Regions from separate parts of the Devosia sp. P3_B2 genome, predicted to be linked through region 1. Evidence: predicted binding sites of a transcription regulator. Region 1 holds the regulator's gene; each other region holds the start of a gene.
What was found. The regulator LexA, encoded in region 1, represses DNA repair genes until DNA is damaged. The targets are predictions, from matches to a motif close to TGTTCNNNNTGTGTTCNG.

Region 1 (7,630 bases):
CTTGTCGATCACGGCGCCGGCGCTGACCGTGTCCTTGAAGGTAATGCGGTCGACGATGTGGCCGTCGGTGCCGGCGCTCAGCATGGTCTGGTTGAGGATATCGAACCAGAACAGGCGTTCGAGCAGCGGGTTCCAGAACGGGCCTTCGCCCAGCTCGCAGCGGCTATCGACGAACAGTTCGGCCTTCGAGTTCATCGTGGTCTTCCCTGATCATAGGCGGCGACGGCGGTGGTGGCGCGCGATGCCACATCGGCGGCCGACATGCCGGGCTTGAAAATGTAGGTGCCGAGCCCGAAGCCGGCGCAGCCGGCCGCAAAGTACTCGGCGAAATTGTCGGGGTTGGCGCCTCCGACGGCGTAGAGCGGGATAGCCGGCGGCAGCACCGCCTTCATCGCCTTGATGCCCTTGGGGCCAAGCACTTCGGCGGGGAAGAACTTCAGGCCCGTGGCGCCGGAGCGGATGGCGGTGAACGCGTCGGTGGGCGAGAACACGCCCGGATACGAGGTCATGCCGCGCTCGATGGTGGCGCCGATGACCGCCGGGTTGGTGTCCGGCGACACAACGAACCGGCCGCCCGCATCGGCGACCGCGTCGACATCGGCGCGGTTCAGCACCGTGCCCGCACCGACCAGGGCGCGACTGTCGAAGGCCTTGGCGACGTCTTCGATCGAGCGCAGCGCTTCGGGCGAATTGAGTGGGACCTCGATCATGGTGATGCCGGCGAGCACGAGGGCGTCGCAAACTTCGAGGGTTTCGGGAGGCGTGATGCCGCGAAGGATCGCGATGATGTGGCGGTGGTCCATGAACTTCTATGCCTGTCTTGCTGCCTTGAGTCCGGCGAGGGTGGCGTCGGTCGCATCGACGATGCGGGTCCGGGCGCCGAGCCGTTCAAAGCCCATCTGGTACAACCCGCAAAGGCCGACACTGCCGACCAGCGGAATCTCCGCCTCGCCGATCCAGTCGCGCTGGCCCCCGATCTCGGCGCCGATCAACAGGCCCGAGAGGAAACCGGCACACCATGCCGGGCTGCGGCCCGACAGCAGGGAGCCGGCGCGGACCTTGAACAGCGTCGCGGTCAAGCGCTGGGGCCGCTCGAGCCCTTGGTCGAGACCGGCAGCGAAGCCGACATCGCGATCCTCGCCCTCGAGCTCGCCACCGAGCGAATGGCGCAGCACCGAGTGGGTGCGCAGCAGCTCGAATATCTCGCCGGTCATGGCGCTGGAGAAGCGTTCCAGCTTGGTGCCGGAGAGCAGCGCCCACTTGCTGTGGGTGCCTGGCATAACCGCGAGGCCGGAGAAGTTGGGGATCAGTGCCGAGAGCCCAAGCAATTGGGTTTCCTCGCCGCGCATCACGTCCTCCGCACCCAGATCGCGGAGGCAGACGCCGGGCAGGATGCGCGGGTTGTGTGGGCCTGGCATATCGGGCGCAACGGCGCCGGCAGCTATGCGACCGAGTTCGGCGGGGGCGTCGAGATAGGGGGCCTCGATCCAGCCCTGCCGCGCGCCGGCCATGCCGCAGATCAGTACGTCCTCGACGTCATCGGCGACGCCGTTGAGCAGCGAGGTCAGCACATCCGGATATTGCTCGCGGCTGAGACGACCCATGCCGTCCGGCGACGAGCGGGAGAAGGCGATCTCACCGGCGGAATCTATTCCCCATGCCCGCAGATTGGAGGTGCCCCAATCGACGGCGACCCATTCGACCTGTCCTGCCAAAACCCTCTCCCTTGCGCCGCCAGTTTGCCGCGCATCAAGCCATGCCGCTACATCGCAATCGGGAAGGTGGTCCACTCTCCTGGTATGATCGCGAAAGCCGCTCGCAGGCGGCGCTTCAGATCCGATGCGCCACTTGCTGCCAGCGGCGCGGAACGTAACGTCTTTGCCAGCCCGGCCCTAGTGCAATTGTTGACCGCAGCGTCCGGATTCATAAGAAAAAGGGCCGGCTGAGGCAGCCGGCCCGGAGACCCGATTGGCGGCAGGTCAGGAGTTCAGTATTTGCGGAGCAGGCCAACCAGGCGGCCCTGCACCTTCACCCGGTCGGGCGGGAAGATGCGGGTTTCGTAGGCCGGGTTGGCGGCCTCGAGCGCTACCGAGTTGCCGCGACGGCGCAGCCGCTTCAGCGTCGCCTCCTCGTCATCTACGAGGGCGACGACGATCTCACCGGTCGAAGCGGCGTCCTGCTTCTTGATGAGCACGGTGTCGCCATCGAAAATCCCGGCATCGATCATCGAATCGCCGCGCACTTCCAGAGCATAGTGTTCACCCGCACCGAGCATCTCGGGCGGCACCATGATGGAATGGCTATGGGTCTGGATGGCCTCGATCGGAGTGCCGGCGGCGATCCGGCCCATCACCGGGACGGTGACCGCGCGGTAGGCGTCGGCGTTGGCCACCTGAGCCGCTGGGCGTGCCGGCGGGGTCGCGACCCGGCCAAGATTGCCCTCGATGACGCTCGGCTCGAAGCGCGCCTTGCGGCCGCCGAGCGATGGATTCATCGAGTCCGGCAGTTTGATCACCTCGAGCGCCCGGGCCCGGTTGGGCAGGCGCCGGATGAAGCCGCGCTCCTCGAGCGCAGTGATCAGCCGGTGGATGCCCGACTTGCTGCGAAGATCGAGCGCATCCTTCATCTCGTCGAACGACGGTGGGATGCCGGATTCTTTCATCCGCTCGTGGATGAACATCAGAAGTTCGTGTTGCTTGCGCGTCAGCATGGCGGCCCCGTGAGCAGAATCGGAACAAAGACTGAACGTGTTATACGTGTTCCAGTTATGTTCTGCAATCGGACGATGAATATTGCGTTACGATGGCGCCCCTGGCGCGCCGAAAGTGGCCGCGAAATCCTCTCGACGTCGGGGCCTTGCGTTTCGTTGACCTGCTGTCCACCAGGGCATACCGTCGAGAGATTGGCGTGTCGAACCCGCACACCCAACCTTCTCAGCTGGAGCTGTGCTCGTTTCCACGGGCCAGTGAACTGGACTGTTTCTGAGGAGGAAAACATGTCTATGAAATCAAGCCGTTATGCCATATCCGCAATGATTTTGGGGATATTGCTCAGCCCCACCGTGGCGGCCGAAATGACCGATGCGGAATTGGTCGCCAACGCGCTGTCGGCAGCGCCGGTGGCGGTGGGCCAGAATGCCACGGTCGTGAACTTCGATGCTCAGATGCAGATGAAGACGCTCAAGGAGGGAACGAACGGCTTTACCTGCATGCCGGACAACCTGGCTTCGCCCACCAATGATCCAATATGCGTCGACGCCGGAGGCATGGCGTGGTTGACGGCATATAGCGAGAAGAAGGACCCACCCGAGGGCGTGGTCGGTTTCGGCTACATGCTGCAGGGCGAGTCGGCGCCCGACAACATGGATCCGTTCGCGACGGCGCCGCCCGCCGGCCACGAGTGGATGGTCGACGGGCCGCACGTCATGATCTTCAACGTCGCAGACGAGATGCTGGCCGGCTATCCCAAGGAAGAGCATCCCGACCACACCCAGCCCTATGTGATGTGGCCCAACACTCCCTATGCCCACCTGATGATCCCCGTGCACTGACTACGGGATACACTGGCGCGTGCCGGCGCATCGGTCGACGCGCGCCACCGCCGGATTATTGCGGCTCGGCGGGTAGGGTAAGCTGCACGCTGAAGCCTTTGCCAGGCTGCGATGCGACCGTCAGTTCGCCACCGAGCAGACCCGCGATCTCTTCGACTATGGGCAGCCCGAGGCCAGCTCCGGGCTTGTCGCTGTTACCGCGGCTGAAGCGCTTGCGCACTGCCGCCAACTGCTCGGCGGCGACGCCCTTGCCGGTGTCGGCTACCTGCAGCAGCACCACGCGGTCCCCTGTGGCGACGCGAACCGTCGCTTCGGCGTCGGGTCCAGCATAGGCGATGGCGTTCTCGATGAGGTTGCTCAGCAGTTCACCGAGCAGCATCGGGTCGCCGCGGACCAGCGCCGGTCCTTCGCCCTCGAGGCCAAGATCGATGTCGGCGGCATGGGCGCGGACGACATAGTCGCCTGTGCGCTCCCGGGCGAGCTCGAACAGATCGACAACCTGGAACTGCAGCCGATCGGACGCAGCCTCGTCGATCCTGGCGAGGAGCAGCAGTTGCGCGAGGACGCGCTCGGCGTGCACCACCGCGGCGTCGGCGGTGCGGGCCGCCTCCCGTGCCGCGGCAGGGCTATCGGCGCGGAGCGCCAGCGCCAACTGAGTGCGGATGATGGTGAGCGGCGTGCGGAGCTGATGGCTGGCATTGCCGGTGAAATGGCGCAGGGCATCGAGAGCTGACGACAGCCGCGTCATGAACGAGTTGATCGTGTCGACTAGGCCCTGCACCTCGCGGGGAACCTCCTGTTCGATGGGGCTGAGGTCATCGAGGGCCCGCCGCGAGATGGCATCGCGGAGGCGGTAGAGCGGGGCGAGCGAGAAACCGACGGCCAGCCAGAGGATCACCGCGGCGGAGAGGATGAGCAGCGCAAGGCGAATGGCAGAGCGGAGGAGCAGGGTCTGGGTCAACTGCGTGCGGGCGATGGTGGTCTCGGCGACGGTGACCGTGAACGGGATGGCGCTGACGCCGGAGGATGCCGCGCGTCGCAGCACCGCCACGCGGATCGGCTCACCACGGAAGCTGGCGTCCGAATAGGCGATGTCGGCCGTCGCTGCATCAGAGGTCGGCAGGGTCTGGTAGCCCGTGATGAAGCCCTCCGGACCGTCGACGCGGTAGAAAACCCGGTCCTGCGCCGCCGAAGTCAGCATCTCCAACGCGACATAGGGTACGTCGACCTCGAGCTCGCCATCCTCGGTGACGATCACCCGCTCGGCGATGGCGAGGACGGAGCCGGCGAGGACGCGGTCTGAGAGTGAGGTTGCGGTGTCCCTAGCCTCGCGCCAGGTATCGACCACCGCGAGCGTGGCGACGGCAATTAGCGCAACCATCAGCCACAGCAGCAGACGCCGGCGCAGCGAGTAGGGGCGCACCATCAGTCGGCGATCCGATCGAGGTAATAGCCGAGGCCGCGGGCGACCCGCACGGTGAGCGCATAGGGAGCGAGGCGGCGGCGCAGGCGCGAGATGTACTGTTCCACGGCGTTCTCGCTGAGGTCATCGTCGAAGGCGGCCAGCGATTCAATGATCGATTGCTTGGCGACCACCTTGCCGGCCTTGCGCAGCAGGGTCTCAAGCACGCTGAGTTCGCGCGCCGGCATGTCGAGGGTCTGCCCAAACGCCGAGAGGGTGCGCGACACGGTGTCGAGCTCGATGCTGCCGAAGGCGATGCTCGAGTTGTGCAGCCCGGCTTGCCGGCGCAGCAGCACGCGGATGCGCGCTTCCAGCTCGGACACTTCGAACGGCTTGGTCATGTAATCGTCGGCACCGAGGTCGAGGCCGCGCACCCGCTCGTCGAGGGCGCCGCGAGCGGTGAGGATCAGTACGGAGGAGGCGTTGCGACGGGCCCGCATGCGGCGCAGGACGTCGAGCCCGTCCATTTCGGGCAGGCTGAGGTCGAGCACGACGAGATCGAATGTTTCCGTCGACAGCACGGCATCGGCGGAGATGCCGTCATGAACGACATCCACCGCGTAGCCGGCGACCCGCAGGACGACGGCAAGGCCGTCGGCCAGGGTCCGGTTGTCTTCGACCACCATGATGCGCATCATTGGCTCCCCGACCGCACGGTAGTTTGACGGCGCGGCGTTGCCCATAGCCCTTGTGGAGCGGGCAGGGGAGCGGGCATGGTCCGGAAATGCTCCGACTTCTCGCCATTCTCGTCCTCGTCGCAACGCCCACCTTCGCCCAGGAGGCGAAGGTCTATCCGGCGCTCGACGATGCGGTCGGCAACCGGACTGTCACGGTCTACTCGTCGCTCGACGAGCCGCTGGCGCGGCCGATGATCGCGGCGTTCCAGGCCGCCAACCGCGACATCGCAGTGGCCTATGAGGACCTGCAGACCGTCGACATCTACGATCGCGTGGTGGCCGAGACCGATGCCGGTGCGCCCACCGCAGATTTCGCGTTCTCCTCGTCGATGGACCTGCAGGTCAAGCTCGCGAACGACGGTTATGCGCAGGAGAGCAGCCTGCCGCTGTCAGCCAGTTGGCCGCGCTGGGCCAACTGGCGCAACACGGCCTACGCGCTGACCTATGAGCCGGCTGTGTTCATCTACCACAAGCCGAGCTTTGCCGGATCGAAGCCACCCTCGACGCGGGCGGAGCTGATCCAGTACCTCAAGGCCAATGCGGACACGATCCACGGCCGGATCGGCACTTACGACATCGAGCGATCCGGCGTCGGCTTCATGTTCTTTTCGCGCGACCAGGAGCAGTATTCCGACCTCTGGACGCTTGTCGGGGCCATGGGCGCGGCCGGCGTAAAACTCTACTCGACCACCTCGGCGATCGTTGATCGCGTGGCCGATGGCCGGTTCGTCTTCGGCTACAACATTCTTGGCTCCTACGCCGCCGAGGCCGCGGCGCGAAACCCCGATCTCGGCATCATCCTCCCCGCCGACTACACCATCGTCACCTCCCGCATCGGGCTGGTGCCGAAGGCCGCGGCCAACCCCGATCTCGGCCGCCGCTACCTGGCGTTCTTCATGTCGGCCGAGGGGCAGACGATCATGGCGCAGCAGCTGCAGATCGCCGCGCTCAACCCCAACGTCACCGGCGACAACACCGCCAATGCCATGCAGCAGGCGCTCGGCAACCAGTTGCGGCCCGTGCCGGTGAGCCCCGGGCTGATGGTCTATCTCGACCAGGTGAAACGCGCCCGGCTGATCCGGCGCTGGAACGACGCGCTCAGCATCCAATAGGCCGCGACAGGTTCGCGACAGCTTCGTGTGGTCTGGTCCACGCTAGCCGAGGCGTAAGAGCGCCCGGCTGAGGAGTCTGGGAGGACCCCGCAGTTTTGATCAGCGCTGCCGCAACCGCGCGGCAGCCCGCGGTGTTTCATCGCGGGGCATTCCCCCCAGGTTGAGATAACGCCGGTCGGCAACGCTTCGACCGCAATGGAGGACAACAAATGAAGCATCTCGTAGCGACTGCCCTGCTGGCCGGCGCCCTGGCGCTGCCCACAGCGGCGTTTGCCGCCGACTACTCGATCATGGCGCCTGCCGCGCCTGGCGGCGGCTGGGACCAGACCGCCCGCTCGATGCAGGAGGCGATGACTGCCGAAGGCATCTCCGGCAACGTCCAGGTTACCAATGTGCCCGGCGCCGGCGGCACCATCGGGCTGGCTCAGTTCGTGCAGGAAGCCAATGGCAATCCGTCAAAGCTGATCGTCGGCGGCTACGTGATGGTCGGCGCCATCCTTACCAACAAGGCGCCGGTGACGCTCGATGCGGTGACCCCCATCGCGCGGCTGACCGGCGAGTACGAAGTGATCGTGGTGCCGGCAGCGTCCGATATCCAGACGCTGGCCGATCTTGTCGCCAAGCTGAAAGCCGATCCGGGCGCGGTGTCGTGGGCCGGTGGTTCGGCCGGTGGCACCGACCACATCACGGCGGGCTTGTTCGCCAAGACCGTCGGCGTTGATCCGAAGTTGGTGAACTACGTCGCCTTCTCGGGCGGTGGTGAAGCGCTCGCCGCAGTGCTCGGCAACCAGGTGACGGTCGGCATCTCCGGCTATGGCGAGTTCCAGTC
Region 2 (7,630 bases), on a different contig from region 1:
GGGTGGCAGCGGAGATAGAGCGTCGCGCCCTCGGCGCCCTTTTCGCCGCGCGGCCAGTTGAGCTTGTCCGGCCGGGTGACCTTGTCGTAGGGCGCCGGCGCGATGGTCGACCAGTGCGTGAGGATGTCGCGGCTTGCAAAGCCGCGCTTCTTCAGCGCCGGATCGAGCACGCCACCCAGCGCTTCCGCCACGCCGACGGCGCGGTTGAGCCGCTTGGGCGGTGCGTCGTCCTTGGGCTTCGATTTCGGTTTGTCCGCCACTGGTAACAACTTCCCGTCGCCGCTTGCGCCACACGCTCCGGCGGGCCATCTGTGGCCGCTATCATGTCAAAGGCCTTAGCCCCGCAAAACCCCATGCCGCTCGATGCGTCGGCCGTGCTTGCCTGGTACGACCAGCATGCGCGCACCCTACCATGGCGGGTGAGCCCGGGCGACAGGGTACGTGGTGTCGCCGCCGATCCGTATCGCGTTTGGCTCAGCGAGATCATGCTGCAGCAGACCACCGTCGCGGCGGTGGGGCGATACTATGCGCGGTTCCTGCATTTGTGGCCGACGGTTGCTGACTTGGCGGCCTCGCCACTCGAGGCGGTGCTCGTCGAATGGGCGGGCCTCGGCTATTACGCCCGGGCACGAAACCTTCATGCCTGCGCCAGGGCGGTCGTGGAGCGGTTCGGCGGCCGGTTTCCGACGACGTCGGAGGAACTGCTGACGCTGCCGGGGATCGGGCCCTACACCGCAGCGGCGATTGCGGCGATCACCGGCGACGAGCGGGTCGCGGTGGTGGACGGCAATGTCGACCGGGTGGTAGCGCGCTACCTGGCGCTGGATGTGCCGGTGCGCGATGCCAAGGATCTGGTGCGCGGCACGGTGCAGGCTGTGGTGCCCGAGCGTGCCGGGGATTTCGCGCAGGCGCTGATGGATCTGGGCGCCACCATCTGCGCGCCGCGCAACGCCACCTGCATGCTCTGCCCGCTAGAGTCGGGTTGCCGCGGCGCAAAACTCGATCCGTTGCTCTATCCGGTCAAACCGGAGAAGGCCGACCGCCCGACCCGCTACGGCCACGCCTTCGTCATGCGCGATGCGGATGGCGATGTTTACCTGCAGACCCGCGCCGAGAAGGGCCTATTGGCCCAGATGACCGAGACGCCGGTATCCGACTGGACCCCGGACAAGCGGGAGGTCGCGCATCCGGTGAAATCGGACTGGCGCTATCACGGGCAGGTCATCCACGTGTTCACCCACTTCCGGCTCGAGCTCGACGTGTGGTCGGCGGTGGTGCCGGACCCGGCCGAACTCAAGGCCGGCTGGTGGGCCGATCCGCGCGAACTCGACGCGGAGGCACTGCCGAGTGTGTTCCGCAAGGTGCTGGCGGCGGCCGGCTTGGAGTGGACCGAAAAATGAAAGCCGCCGGCACCTGAGTGGATGCCGGCGGCGAGCGCAGCCTGAGTTGAATTGGAGGTCAGATTCAGGCCGAAAGTCGTTCCATCTGAGCGCGCACCTGGGTGCGCAGGTCATCGATGGGGGCGAGACGGCTGCCCTGTCGGGCATGCCAGAAAGTCCAGCCGTTGCAGGCCTCGGCGCCTTGCACGAGCGCGCCGACGCGGTGGATCGAGCCCATGTGGTCGCCTGAAACCAGCGAGCCATCGGCCCGCACCAGGGCGCTGTAGCGCTGGCGATCGTCGTAGAGCTCGGTGCCCGGCTCGATCAGGCCCATTTCGACCAGTGAGCCGAACGCAACGCGCGGGGCGGAGCGCTTCGGCACTGCGGTCTCGATGGTCGCGGCGTTGAGCGGGCGGATGGATGCGATGCGCTTCAGCGCGCCGGCGATGTAAGTGTCCTCGCGCTCGATACCGATGAAGTGGCGGCCGAGTTTCTTGGCCACGGCGCCGGTGGTGCCGGTGCCGAAGAACGGGTCGAGCACCACGTCGCCCGGCTTGGTCGTCGCGCTGATGACGCGATAGAGCAGGGCTTCCGGCTTCTGCGTCGGATGCAGCTTCTCGTCGTCCTCGTCCTTCAGGCGCTCGGCGCCCGTGCAGATCGGGAACAGCCAGTCCGAGCGCATCTGCACATCGTCATTGGCCTGCTTCATCTGCTCGTAGTTGAAGGTGACACGGCTTTCGCGATCCTTCGCCGCCCAGATCAGCGTCTCGTGCGCATTGGTGAACCGGGTGCCGCGGAAGTTCGGCATCGGGTTAGCCTTCCGCCAGATCACGTCGTTGAGCAGCCAGTAGTCGAGGTCCTGCAGCGCCGCGCCGACGCGGAAAATGTTGTGGTACGAGCCGATCACCCAGATGGCGCCATCCGGCTTCAGGATGCGCCGCGCGGCCTTCAGCCAGGCGCGGGTGAAGATGTCGTAATGGGCAAAGCTGTCGAACTTGTCCCAGGCGTCATCGACGCCATCGACGCGCGACTGGTCCGGCCGGGTGAGGCCCTGGTCCAACTGCAGGTTGTAAGGCGGGTCTGCGAATACGAGGTCAACCGAGCCGGCCGGCAAGGCATTCATGTGCTTGATGCAATCGCCCACAAGGATGGTGTCGATGGGGAGCTGGCTCCCCTCCGCATTGGCGGAAGCCGCCATACGCGCGGTACGCAACATAACTCGAACCCTGACGCAGTACTAACGGGATCGGTTGTAAGGCGTTAGGGTTAAAGGGGATTTAAGCTTCGCGGTTAGCGAGAGGTTAAGATGCGAATACGTGGTTGGCGTGCGACTTACCCACCGCCGTCATTTCCGCGAAGGCGGGGACCTAGTGCGGTGCGGCGACGCAAGTGGAGGCTGAGATATCCCACTGGTCCCCGCCTCGCGGGGATGACGCCGGCGGGAGGATGCTGTGATCTGGCCTCAGGCGGCTATTGTCTTCATCCGCTGCGCCTGGATGCACGGCGCGAAATCCATGCGGTGGTGGCGGCCCGGGCCATGCGTGGTCAGCGCCTCGAGATGCTGCGGTGCAGCGTAGCCCTTGTGGCTTGAAAAGCCGAACTGCGGCTCTTCGTAGTCCATGATCAGGCACATCCGGTCGCGTGTCACCTTGGCGATGATCGACGCCGCCGCGATCGACACCGAGCGGCCGTCACCGCCGACGATGGCTTCGCCGGGGCAGGGCAGATCCTTGGGCAGCTTGTTGCCATCGACGAGGATGTGGTCGGCCTTCACCTGCAGGCCCAGCACGGCCTTCCGCATCGCCCATAGCGATGCCTGCAGGATATTGAGCTGCGCGATGATCGTCGGCGGCGCCACGGCGATCGAGACGATCGCCGACGCCATGATCTTTTCGTACAGAACTTCGCGCTCGGCCGCGGTCAGAACCTTGGAGTCGTTGAGGCCTTCCGGCACCCGGCGATGATTGAGGATCACCGCCGATACCACCACCGGCCCGGCCAGCGGACCGCGACCAACCTCGTCGACGCCGCAGACGAACTTCGCGCCGCGCCGGATGGCGGCGCGCTCGAACTTAAGCGTGGGTTTACTGACGACAGCGGGCGAATCGGACGGCATGTCCTCAAGCATCGCCAGTTGGGCTGGCGACGCAAGCGGTACCGCCATCACATCAGTTGCCTGCCCCGTTGGCTCGCTCTTCTGCATCACCCGCAGCTACCACCGACGCGAGGCGGATATGGGGCGAGTATCGTACGCGTTTCAGAACAGGCTCATCTGCCCGTCATCCACCGTCGGCGGCGCAAACAGGTCGGTGCGCAGCGCCGGCGACGGCTTGTCGAGGCCGTAGCGGGCTTTCGCTAAGTCGACCCGCTGCCGAAGCAAGGTGGCGTACGGCCCCTCGCCGATGAAGCGGGTACCGAAGTTGGGGTCGTTGTCCTTGCCGCCGCGGGTGTCGCGCACGAGGCCCATCACGTGGCTGACGCGATCCGGGAAATGCCGCAGCAGCCATTCGCGGAAGATGTCGCGCACCTCGCCCGGCAGCCGCAGGAGGATGGCGTTGGCGCCGACAGCACCCTGCGCCGCGCCGGCGTCGAGGATGCGCTCGAGCTCCATGTCGTTGATTGCCGGGATCATCGGGGCGGCCATGACGATCGTCGGGATGCCGGCTTCCGACAGCAGCCGAACGGCCTCGAGGCGCTTCTCGGGAGTGGACGCGCGGGGCTCCATCTTGCGGGAAAGGATGTGGTCCATGCTGGTGATCGACAAAGCCACGCGCACCAAATTCTGTTCGGCGAGCGGCTTCAGGATATCGAGGTCGCGGCAAACCAGCGCCGACTTGGTGGTGATGGTCACCGGGTGCTTGGTCTCGAGCAGCAGTTCGAGGATGCCGCGGGTCAACTTGTGCTTCCGCTCGGCCGGCTGGTACGGGTCGGTATTGGTGCCCATGGCGATGGGCTTGGGCTTGTAGCGCTTGTCGGCGAGTTCGCGCCGCAGCAGGTCGACGGCGTTGGCCTTCACATAGATGTCTCGCTCGAACTCCAGCCCAGCCGAATGGCCGAGATAGGCGTGCGTCGGCCGCGCGAAGCAATACGAGCAACCGTGCTCGCAGCCGCGATAGGCGTTGATCGAGCGATCGAAGCCGATGTCGGGGCTTTCGTTGCGGGTGATGATCGACCGGGCGCGCTCGACATGCTCGATGGTTTCGAACGGCTTCAAATCCTCGACCTGCCCCCATCCGTCGTCGAAGTCCTCGCGGCTCTGCTTGTCGAAGCGGCTGCCCTTGTTGGTCTGCGCGCCGCGTCCGCGATTGAGCGCCGGATCGACGAACTTGCGCGCGATCAGGTCGGCGTCGCGGGTGCCGCTCAGCTTTTCCAATTGTTCGAATGACGGGGCGACGCGCATGGCCATGAGACATCTCCAACGGTCCGGGCGACGACTCGCCACCCGGGTAACGTTCCGTTAAGAATAGCAGTTGCATGAGAACAGAACAAGAACAAACAGGCGAGGATAAGTTTGTCAGATGCCGAGCAGGCCGCGGCGTCCCCACAACACGAAGGCCGAGAGCAGCAGCAGGATGAGGTTCATGCCGAGCGTCATCCGGGTTTCGCCACGCCGGCCGTGAAAGCCGATAGCGAGGAACTGCAGCACGACGGAACCGAGGGCGGCCAGCGGGGTGAGGAACGGCAGGATGCCGGTCGCGAGCGGCAGGATGAGGCCGAGGCCGGCGGCCGTGTCGACGCCGCCGATGAAGCGCACGAAGCTTGGCTGCACGTCGCCGGGCCAGCGCATCATTCCGGCGAGTTGCGGAATTGGCCGCGTCGCCTTCATCAGGCCGGCAAGCAGGTAAAAGGCACCGGCGACGATGGCGGCCGCCCAGAGCCAGAAGTCCATTGAGGTCAGGAAGTTCATTTATCAGATCCCACAGACGGGGCAGCCCGATGCTGCCCGTGTTGGGCGGAAAGTGATTGAATGGCCGTCATCCCACAATCTGGATAGTGATGGAAACATCGTGCAGGATCATGCATAATCCTCCGATGGTCCTCGAAGGCATCGACGTGTTCGTTCGGGTCGTTCAGGCCGGCACTTTCGCTGCCGCCGCGCGCCTGCTCGGCATGCCGACCACCACGGTTTCGGCCCGCATCGCGAGGCTCGAGGAGCGGCTCGGCGTGACGCTGATCCAGCGCTCGACTCGCCGGATGCATGTCACCGAGGCCGGCGAGGCATATTTCGCCCACTGCATTCAGGCGCTCGATGCGCTCGAAGCGGGAGAGAGCCAGCTGGCCGCGGCCGGCAGCGAGCCATCCGGCTTGCTTCGCATCACCGCAGCCTCTGATATCGCCAGCACGGCACTGCCACCGCTTTGCGAGCTGTTTCTCGCCAAATACCCCAAGGTCGATCTCGACCTCGTGGTCACCAACCGGCAGGTGGACCTGATCGGCGAAGGCGTCGATCTCGCGATCCGTGCTGGTCCGATGCGGGACTCGACGATGCTCAGCCGCAAATTTGCCTCAGGCATCCTTGGCCTGTGGGCGAGCCCGGACTATCTCGATCGGTGCGGCACACCCACCACGGTCGCGGACCTGGCCGACCACCAGATCATCACGTTCTCGCGCATGCCCGAGAGCTTCAAGCTGATCTCCGGGAGCGAGCAATTCTCGCTGCCCACCAACACGCGCATCCGCGCCGACGACATGCAGACCATCCGCACTTTCGTGCTGCGCGGCGCGGGGATCGGGCTGCTTCCGGATTTCGGCGCCGTCGCGCCGGAACGGCCGCTCGTCCGCGTCCTGCCCGCCTTCAGCACCGAGCCGGCGAACGTGTTCTTCGTCTATCCGGCGCAGCGATTCCTGACGGTGAACGTGCGGGCGTTCATGGAGTTGGCGCGGGCAGAGACCTAGCCCGCGACCTTCGAGAAGTCCGCCACCAGCCGCATCGTGTCGCGCAGCTTGGTGAGGAGGCTCAGGCGGTTGGCGCGGACGGCGGGATCGGGATCGTTGACCAGTACGGCTTCGAAGAACTTGTCGACCGGCTGGCGCAGGGTCGCGAGCGCCGTGATGGCGCCCTGATAGTCGTTGGCGGCGACCTTGGCCGCGACGGCGGCATCGGCCTTCATGATGGCGTCGGCGAGCGCGATTTCCTCGTCGAGCTTCAGCTGCTCTTCGGCCACTGGCTGGTCATAGCTGCGCTTGTCCTTCTTTTCCTCGATCGAGAGGATGTTGGCGGCGCGGCGATAGCCGGCGAGGAGGTTCACCCCGTCGTCCGACCCGAGAAGCTGGCCCAGCGCCTCGACGCGGCGGGTGATCTCGAGGATGTCGTTGCTGTCCTTGCCGATCACGGCGTCGACCAGGTCGTGGCGGGCGCCGGCGTCACGCAGCGTTACCTTGAGGCGGTCGTGGAAGAAGCTGAGAAGATCCGGCTCCACCTGGAGCGGGAACGTAAGCTTGTTGTCGGTGACGATGCGGATCACCCCAAGCGCCGCGCGGCGCAGCGCGAACGGGTCGCGCGAGCCGGTGGGCTTTTCGTCGATCGACCAGAAGCCGGTCAGCAGGTCGAGCTTGTCGGCCAGCGCCACGGCAATGGCCACCGGCTCAGCGGGCACCAGATCGGTGGGACCGAGTGGCTTGTAGTGGTCGGCCACGGCATTGGCGATGGCCGAGGGCTCGCCCTGGGCCAGCGCGTAGTAGCGGCCCATGGTGCCCTGCAACTCGGGGAACTCGCCGACCATTTCGGTGGTGAGGTCGGCCTTGGCCAGCATCGCGCCACGCTTGGCCTGTTCGGCATTGGCGCCGACCTGCGGGGCGATCTCGGCGCTCAGCTTCACCAGCCGCTCGACGCGCTGGAACTCGGTGCCGAGCTTGGCGTGGAAGATGCGCTGTTCGAGCTTGGGCAGGCCATGCTCGAGCGGCAGCGCCAGGTCCTGGTTGTAGAAGAAGCGGGCGTCCGACAGGCGGGCGCGGATGACGCGCTCATTGCCCGCAACGATGGTCTTGCCGCCGTCTTCGGCCACCTGGTTGGAGGTGATGATGAAGAACGGCGCCAGTTTGCCGGAGCCGTCGCGCAGGCAGAAGCATTTCTGGTTGGCGCGGATGGTGGCGATGATCGCTTCTTCCGGCACTTCCAGGAAGGCCGGGTCGAACGACCCCATCATCACCACGGGCCATTCGACGAGGCCGGCGACTTCCTCGAGCAGGCCCTCGTCGTGGATGACGGTGAGTCCCTGCGCGAAGGCGAGGTTGTCGGCATCGGCGCGGAT
Region 3 (7,630 bases), on a different contig from region 1:
CACTCCAACAAGCAGGACCGCGTCATCCTCGACGGCAATGGCGGCTGGCCGCATGCGCCGCGCCTGCTCGAAGACATCTATAACTTCGAGGACGTGCTGCAGGTCGGCCTGATCCTCAACACCTTCATCCGCCGTTCCGACGTGGTGAAGCTCGCCTGTATTGCGCAGCTGGTGAACGTGATCGCGCCGATCATGACCGACCCCAAAGGGCAGGCCTGGCGGCAGACCATCTACTACCCCTACTACTTCGCCTCGGTGTTCGGCCGTGGCACGACGCTGCAGCTCAATGTTAAGTCGCCCGGCTACGACTCCGTGCATGGCGACAATATCGGCTATGTCGACGTCTCGGGCGTCCACAACGAGGAAGACGGCACCATCAGCTTCTTCGCGGTGAACCGCCACGCCACGGAATCGATCGATGTGGACCTGAGCCTCGAAGGCTTCGGCGCTGCGACCGTGATCGACCACCAGGTGATGACCCACGAGAATCTGCGCGCGGTGAACACCGCGACCGCCCAGACCAACGTCGCCCCGGCCAAGGGTTCGGGCGCCAAGGTCGACGGCAAGACGTTGAGCGTGAAGCTGGCGCCCTACTCGTACCAGATGATCCGCGTGAAGGTCTGACCCGACCCGGCTTTTGGTCTAGCTTTTCTGGGGGTCCTCCCGGAAAATGTCCTCCGACGCGCTCTCCCGGCGCGCCGGAGGGCGGCAATTTCGCGGGCCCGTCGAGGTGCCGCGTTTGCCGAAATTCTCCGCCAACCTGTCGTTCCTCTATCCCGAGCTGCCGTTCCTCGACCGCTTTGCCGCGGCCGCGGCTGATGGCTTTCGGGCGGTGGAATATGCGGTGCCTTATGTGGCGGAGGCAGAGGAACTGGCGGCGTTGCTCGCCGCGCACGGCCTCGAACAGGCGCTGTTCAACATGCCGGCGGGTGACTGGGACGGTGGCGAGCGGGGCATCGCCTGCCATCCGGATCGGGTGGACGAGTTTCGTGCTGGTGTCGACGTGGCGCTCAGCTATGCGCGGGTGCTCGGCTGCCCCAGGGTGAACTGCCTTGCCGGGATTGCGCCGGCGGGCGTGCCGACTGACATGCTGGAGGTGACCTTCGTCGCGAACCTAAGGTACGCGGCGCCACGCTTTGCCGAGGCCGGGGTGAACCTGCTGATCGAGCCGATCAACACGCGGGACATTCCGGACTTCTATCTCTCCACCGCGCGCCACGCGGAGCGGGTGCTGGATGCGGTGGGTTCGAACAACCTGTTGATCCAGTACGACATCTACCACCAGCAGGTGACGGCCGGCGACCTGGTGCCGACCTTTGAGAGGCTCAAGCACCGGATCGGCCACATCCAGATCGCCGATACGCCCGGCCGGCATGAGCCGGGCACCGGCGAGATCAACTATGGCTTCGTGCTCTCCGAGCTCGACCGTCTGGGCTATGGCGGCTGGGTCGGCTGCGAGTACCGCCCACTGGCCGGGACCAGCGAGGGGCTCGGGTGGATGACGCCCTACCGCTGAACCATGTCCCGAGTTGCCCCGGCCTAGCCCCCGAGTTGCCCCCTCCTGCCCCGAGTGACCAGCTACGACGCGGGCGGCGGCCCTCCTAGTCTCGACCCGGTTGGCCGGACGTGGGTAGCTGGGGATGCATCAGTCGAAGGGGGCAGCGCGGCGCGCGTTCGCCGTGGCGATCGCGATTGAGCTGTCGCTTGGAGTGGCGTTGGCGCCGGTGCGGGCGGCCGACGTCGACATCGCCGCCAATGTCACGACCGGGGTGAACCTCAACCTCTATGCCGGCACGACCGTCGACATCCTCTCCGGCGTGTCGGTCAGCGGCGCGCCGGCCGTCGGCGGGACCGGAACCTGGACGCTCAGCAACAATGGCAGCGTCAGCGGACAGATCAAGCTCGACGGCGCCGGCTCCAGCGTCACCAATCTGGGCACGCTCACCGGCGGCAACTCCATCACCTTGGTCGGCGGCGGCACGGTGGTCAACGCGCAGGGCGCGACGATAAATGCCACCAGCAGCGCCATCAGCATCGGCAAGTTCCCGAGCGGGGGGAACCCGGGAGTCGGTCCCGGTATCGTGACCAACTCCGGCACCATCACCCAGGTCGTTTCCGGCGGCGACCTGGTGCTGCTGCAGTTCGGTGGCTCCGTCGCCAATACGGCGACCGGCGTCATCACCGGCAACAGCGCCGGCAACGCAGTGTCGATTGGGCAGGGCACCGAGCGCACCGTCATCAACTCGGGCAGCATCATCAACACCCGGCTCACCGGCTTCTCGACCGGCGTATTCGTGCAGGGCGGACCGAGCACCATCACCAACACGGCCGGCGCGGTCATCAAGGGCGGCTACAACGGCGTCTATGCCAGCGCCACCGCGATCCTGACCTTCACCAATGCCGGGACCATCCAGTCGACCGGCAGCAACGCCAACTCCAAGGCCGTGGAGGCGACCGGCGGCGGCACCTTCCTCAATTCAGGCACCATCAAGTCGGCGGCGGGCGATGGACTCTATCTCGCCCGCGCGGGGACAGTGACCAATTCGGGCACCATCACCGGTGCGCTCAACGCCATCAATTTCAGCGGCAACTATGCCCGGACCCTCAACCTCGACACCGGTTCGGTGCTGAATGGGCTGGTGCAGGGCGGCACCGGCACGGACAACCTGGTGCTGCTGGGCAGCGGCAGCGAGAGCCTCGCGAAATTCCTCAGTTTCGAGACGTTCTCGATGCAGGGCGGCGCCTGGAGCATCAGCAATGCCGGTGCCTTCACCACCAGTGCCGAGGTGCAGGCGGGCGTGCTGAACGTGCAGGGTACGCTGACCAGCCCGAGCATCGACATTCGCGCCTTGGGGACGGTGAAGGGCATGGGGACGCTGGTCGGCGCGGTGAAGAATGCCGGCACAATGGACCTGACGGCTGGCACGGTCAACGTTACCGGCACCTATGGCAACGAGGGCGGCAGCACCTTCAGGGTCGGAGTCACCCCGGCGGCCGTTGCCGGGAAGCTCGCCGTTTCAGGCGTCGCGACGCTGAGCGGCGGCACGGTGAGCGTCACCACCGGTTCCGGCTCCTACGCACTCGGCAGCGGCTATCAGATCCTCACCGCTGGGGGCGTTGCGGGCGGCTTCACCGCCGTGGTCGACGACTCCGCCTTCCTCGAATTCGTGCTCGATTACGACACACCCGGCGAGGTGTGGTTGCGCGTTTCGGCGATCACGAACCTCCCCGCGATCGCCTAAACGCCCGTTCGATGACCTCTCGGGCGAGATCCATGCTTCAACGCTGCGGGTGCTGCTCGACGCCAGCCGGCATCCGCGCGACGCAGCCTTCGATCGGGTCGATGCGGCGTTCGCGGCGATTGCCGAAAGCCAGGTCGGCGCACGCAACATCTGGGTCCGCAGCTATGGCGCCGGCGGCACGGTGGAGGGCGACGGCAATGCCGCCGGTTTGGACTACGGCACGGGCGGGTTGCTGGTTGGCGTCGATGGAGTGGTGAGCCGAGACGTGTTCCTCGGTGTGCTGGCGGGGATCGGCGGGGTGGCCGTCGACCTGCCGGAGCGGGACTCGCGGGCCGAGGCGGCGAGCTACCAGCTCGGCGTCTATGGCGGCGCGGCGCTGGGCGAGGTGCGTGTGGCATTTGGCGCGGCCATGGCCTCGCACCAGCTGTCGGTGACCCGCATGCCTGATTTTGTCGGCTTCAGTGAGACGCTGACCGCGGATTACACCACCACCACGGCGCAGCTGTTTGGCGAACTCGGCTACGCGTTCGAACTCGGCGAGGCGACGCTGACGCCGTTCGTGCGCGCGGCACTGATCGGGCAATCGGGCGGCAGCTACCGTGAGAGCGGTGGCGACGCAGCGCTTGCCGGCGCCTCGGGCGATCTTGGCGCTGCGGTGCTGATCGCCGGGCTGAAGGCGGCCCAGGATTTTACGCTCGGCGACGGGGTGGTGGTGCACGCCAGGGGGATGGTCGGGATGCAGCACATGGCAGGCGACCAGCCGTCGGCGACGCACGGCTTCGACAGAGGTTCGCCGTTCACGGTGACGGGGGCGGGGATCGGCGATACCGCCTTGCTGCTGGATGCAGGGTTCGGCACCGAGCTCGCACCTGGGGTGAGCCTTGATCTCGGCTATCAGGGGCAGTTCGGCGGCGAGGCCTCGGCGCATGCGGTGAAGTTCACGTTGTCGGGCAAATTCTAGGGACGGCTTGCACCGGTGCGAGCTGACCGCCCCTCCTGTCCCCTTAGGGGTCGGGTCGGCACGCATCGCGAGGTGGTTTGTTTCCTGTTTGTTCCTGTGGTAAGGTTCCATCGAACGAAGGAACTGACCGATGGCCAATCGAGGCGGAAGCGCCGATCTGCCGCTGCATGGCGGGCGGGTGCCGAAATGGTTGAGCGAGCGGATGGCGCGGCTCGGGGCGGTGATCTGCCAGGCGATCGTCATGGAATATGGCCGGGACGAGCTGCTGAGCCGGCTGGCGCATCCATTCTGGTTCCAGTCGTTCGGCGCCGTCATGGGCATGGACTGGCACTCCTCGGGCATCACGACCAGCGTCATCGGCGCGCTGAAGGGCGGGTTGCGGCCGCTGGAGCGCGAACTTGGGCTGCATGTCTGCGGCGGGCGCGGGCGGCATTCGCGGAAGACCCCCGATGAACTGGTGGCGATCGGCAACCGCGTCGGCTTCGATGGCGCGGCGCTGGCCAAGGCCAGCCGGCTGGTGGCGAAGGTCGACAGCGCCGCGGTGCAGGACGGGTTCGAGCTCTACCTCCACGGCTTCATCGTTGCCGATGATGGGCATTGGGTGGTGGTGCAGCAGGGGATGAAGGGCGATGCCAAGACCGCGCGGCGCTATCACTGGCGCTCCGAGGGGTTACGCAGCTTTGTCGAGCAGCCACATGCGGCGATCGAGGGGGCGGGCCAGGGGACGATCGTCAACCTGACCGACGTGCGGGCGGCGCGCTCGCGGACCTCGCAGGTTGATATCCTGGGCGGCATGGGGCCGGATGCCATCGTGCGAGAGGTTGGCCGCCTCGAGGGGATCGTCGAGCCGGCGCCGGTGGCGGATGACCAGCTGATGCTGCCGCACCTGGTGATGCCGGAGCATCACGATATCCGCCCCAAGGACGTGATGCTGCGCCGGCTGCACGGCAGCCTCGCCGCGGCGGCCGACCGCGCACCCACCGATTTCACCGAACTGCTGCTGGTGCCGGGCGTCGGCGCGCGCACCGTGCGGGCGCTGGCGCAGGTGGCCGAAGTGGTGCACGGCGCGCCGCACCGCTTCGCCGATCCTGCCCGCTTTGCCATGGCGCATGGCGGCAAGGACGGCCATCCCTTCCCGGTGCCGCTCAAGGTCTACGACGAGACCATCCGCGTGCTGAAGTCAGCGGTGGGCAAGGCGAGGCTCGGCCGCGACGAGGAGCTCGATGCGATCAAGCGCCTCGACCGCCAGTCGCGCCAGCTCGAAGCCGGCGCCACCGGCCCGAGCTTCCACGAGTTCATCGCCGAAGAACGCCGTCGCGCCCCGGAATATGGCGGGCGAACGGTGATGGACGACCTGCCGAACGCCTATGCCCGCGCCAAGATGCGGGTCTGAGCTAGAAGAGGAAGGACGAGGTGGCCTTGAAGCCGCGGGCCGCCGTATCCGGGTCGCTTGAATAGACGAACTCCTCGTAGCTCAACCGCAGCGCAACGGACGGACTAAGCGACAGGCCGAGTGTTGCCCCGAGCGCAAGCGTCTCCAGTGCGTCACCCTGCGCGACGCCGTCGAACGAGGTCTCACCGCCGGCGATGTAGGCACCGTCGAGGGAAGCCCACACGGTCGGGCTGAAGTTGCGGGTGATATGGCCCTCGAGCCCCCATATCGGCTCCTGGCTGGTCACAGTGATCGGGCCGGGCGTATCCTCGTTGTCACCGAAGATCTGCACGAACGGGACGATTTCGAACGTCATCAGCTCGGGGTCGATCATCGAGTCTGCCAGCACGTAGCTGATAGGCACGCTGGCCTGCAGCGACCACCGGTTTTGTCCCAGGTTCACGAACTGGTCCGAGTCATAGGCCCCGGTCGGCAGGAACAGCTTTGCGGCAAGGTTGGCGCGAAAACCTGGCTTGTACTGGACGAAATCCATCGGCGAGAGCGATGGCGACCCGACGAGCCCCAACACGCCGCCCACGAAGAGATCGCCCTGGACGAGGCCAGTGCTCTGCTCGATGACGCCCCCCATGAGGGAGCCGGACAAGCCGCCAATCGGCATGCCGATCAGAATGGCGCCGGCGTTTCCGAACACGTTGATCGACTGCCGATACGATGGCGTCACGACGCCCACATCGTACACGCCAGAGGGAAGTTCCGTGTGCAGGCCCGTCGCAGTCAAGCTGATGATGTCGGTGCCTTCAGGAAGCAGATGATAGGCACGCGCTCCATCCTGAGAGAGCGCACCGGTGATCATCAAGAATGATGCCACCACGAATGCAATTGATCTCGCGAGCACGATTTCCCTCCACAGCCCAAGCGAATGTACAGTGCACCGGCCGCGAAGGAGTACCAAAGAGATTCTCCACGTTCCACAGGCGCAGCGGCGCAGGAGTGGCACGATGTCCACAACAACCGTTCAGCGCCGGAAAGCGAAGGCCCTCACACCACGAACCTGAATGCGTCGCCGTCGCGGACGATGTGGCCGGCGGTGGGGGCCGCGAAGTGGGTGCCGATGACGAGGATCGGCTGGTCGGCCCATTCGGCAAACAGGCGCGAGCGGGTGAGCACGGCGGTCTTGGGGTCGACGTCCGCGAGCATCCAGTCGGGATGCGCCATCTGGCATGGGTGGTGGGTCATGTCGCCGGTGATCACCGCCCGCTGGCCCTCGGACTCGATCATCACGCTGACATGGCCGGGCGTGTGGCCGATGGACGGCGCGAGCCGGATCTCCGGCGAGATCACGTGGTCCTGCTCCACCAGCTGGACGAGGCCGGCCTCGAAGATCGGCTTGATGCTGTCTGCCATCGCCGTCACCTGTTCGGCTTCGTCGACGCCCTTCCAGAAATCGTATTCCTGCCGGCCGATGAGATAGCTCGCCCGAGGGAAGGTCGGCACCCATTTGCCGTTCTCGAGCATGGTGTTCCAGCCGATGTGGTCGACATCGAGATGCGTGCATACCACGGCGTCGACACTGTCGCGCGACCAGTCCGCCTCGCCAAGCTGCTCGAGGAACGGCGTCGACAGGGCCTCACCACCGGTGAACTCGCGCGGCCGGTCGTTGCCGACGCAGGTGTCCACCACCAGCCTTAGCCCTGGAGCCTCGACCAGCAGCGCGTGGACGCTGAGGTTGAGCGTGCCGTCGTCCGCGCTGACAAAGTGCGGATAGAGCCACGGCAACTTGCGCAGCGCCTCAGGCGTCGCTCCTCGCATGAACTCGACAGGCACCGGCAAATCCATTTCGACGATGCGGGTGATCTTCACCCGGCCCACCTGCCAGCTCAGCATCGCTCACGCCTCCTCAGGCCGGCACGTAGGTCAGGAGGATCACGTCGTTGTCCACCTGCTCGCTGGCGGCAAGGTGGAGCGGCGGCCGGGGGCCGGCGAAGAAGGGGTCGCCGGACCCGAGCACCACGGGGTGAAGGTAGATACGATACT

Region 2: the regulator LexA is predicted to act here: its motif matches at 4,856-4,873, upstream of AC1DV8_RS22720 (PA0069 family radical SAM protein).
Region 3: the regulator LexA is predicted to act here: its motif matches at 4,282-4,299, upstream of AC1DV8_RS17850 (DUF763 domain-containing protein).

What each region holds. Positions count from the first base shown of each region.
Region 1 is NZ_JBFUGO010000010.1:21,118-28,747, forward strand. It holds gene AC1DV8_RS14965 (SMP-30/gluconolactonase/LRE family protein) at 1-195, opposite strand, end outside; gene AC1DV8_RS14970 (2-dehydro-3-deoxy-6-phosphogalactonate aldolase) at 192-803, opposite strand; gene AC1DV8_RS14975 (2-dehydro-3-deoxygalactonokinase) at 810-1,715, opposite strand; gene lexA (transcriptional repressor LexA) at 1,988-2,710, opposite strand; gene AC1DV8_RS14985 (hypothetical protein) at 2,996-3,550, shown strand; gene AC1DV8_RS14990 (sensor histidine kinase) at 3,606-4,976, opposite strand; gene AC1DV8_RS14995 (response regulator) at 4,976-5,647, opposite strand; gene AC1DV8_RS15000 (ABC transporter substrate-binding protein) at 5,737-6,801, shown strand; gene AC1DV8_RS15005 (Bug family tripartite tricarboxylate transporter substrate binding protein) at 7,011-7,630, shown strand, end outside.
Region 2 is NZ_JBFUGO010000024.1:1,092-8,721, reverse strand. It holds gene AC1DV8_RS22740 (DUF721 domain-containing protein) at 1-260, opposite strand, end outside; gene AC1DV8_RS22735 (A/G-specific adenine glycosylase) at 354-1,400, shown strand; gene AC1DV8_RS22730 (DNA methyltransferase) at 1,465-2,595, opposite strand; gene AC1DV8_RS22725 (ribonuclease HII) at 2,842-3,543, opposite strand; gene AC1DV8_RS22720 (PA0069 family radical SAM protein) at 3,637-4,785, opposite strand; gene AC1DV8_RS22715 (DoxX family protein) at 4,894-5,286, opposite strand; gene AC1DV8_RS22710 (LysR family transcriptional regulator) at 5,397-6,275, shown strand; gene glyS (glycine--tRNA ligase subunit beta) at 6,272-7,630, opposite strand, start outside.
Region 3 is NZ_JBFUGO010000012.1:13,643-21,272, forward strand. It holds gene arfA (arabinosylfuranosidase ArfA) at 1-624, shown strand, start outside; gene hyi (hydroxypyruvate isomerase) at 740-1,516, shown strand; gene AC1DV8_RS17840 (beta strand repeat-containing protein) at 1,641-3,242, shown strand; gene AC1DV8_RS17845 (autotransporter outer membrane beta-barrel domain-containing protein) at 3,271-4,203, shown strand; gene AC1DV8_RS17850 (DUF763 domain-containing protein) at 4,334-5,596, shown strand; gene AC1DV8_RS17855 (transporter) at 5,598-6,449, opposite strand; gene AC1DV8_RS17860 (MBL fold metallo-hydrolase) at 6,635-7,480, opposite strand; gene AC1DV8_RS17865 (dihydrofolate reductase family protein) at 7,494-7,630, opposite strand, start outside.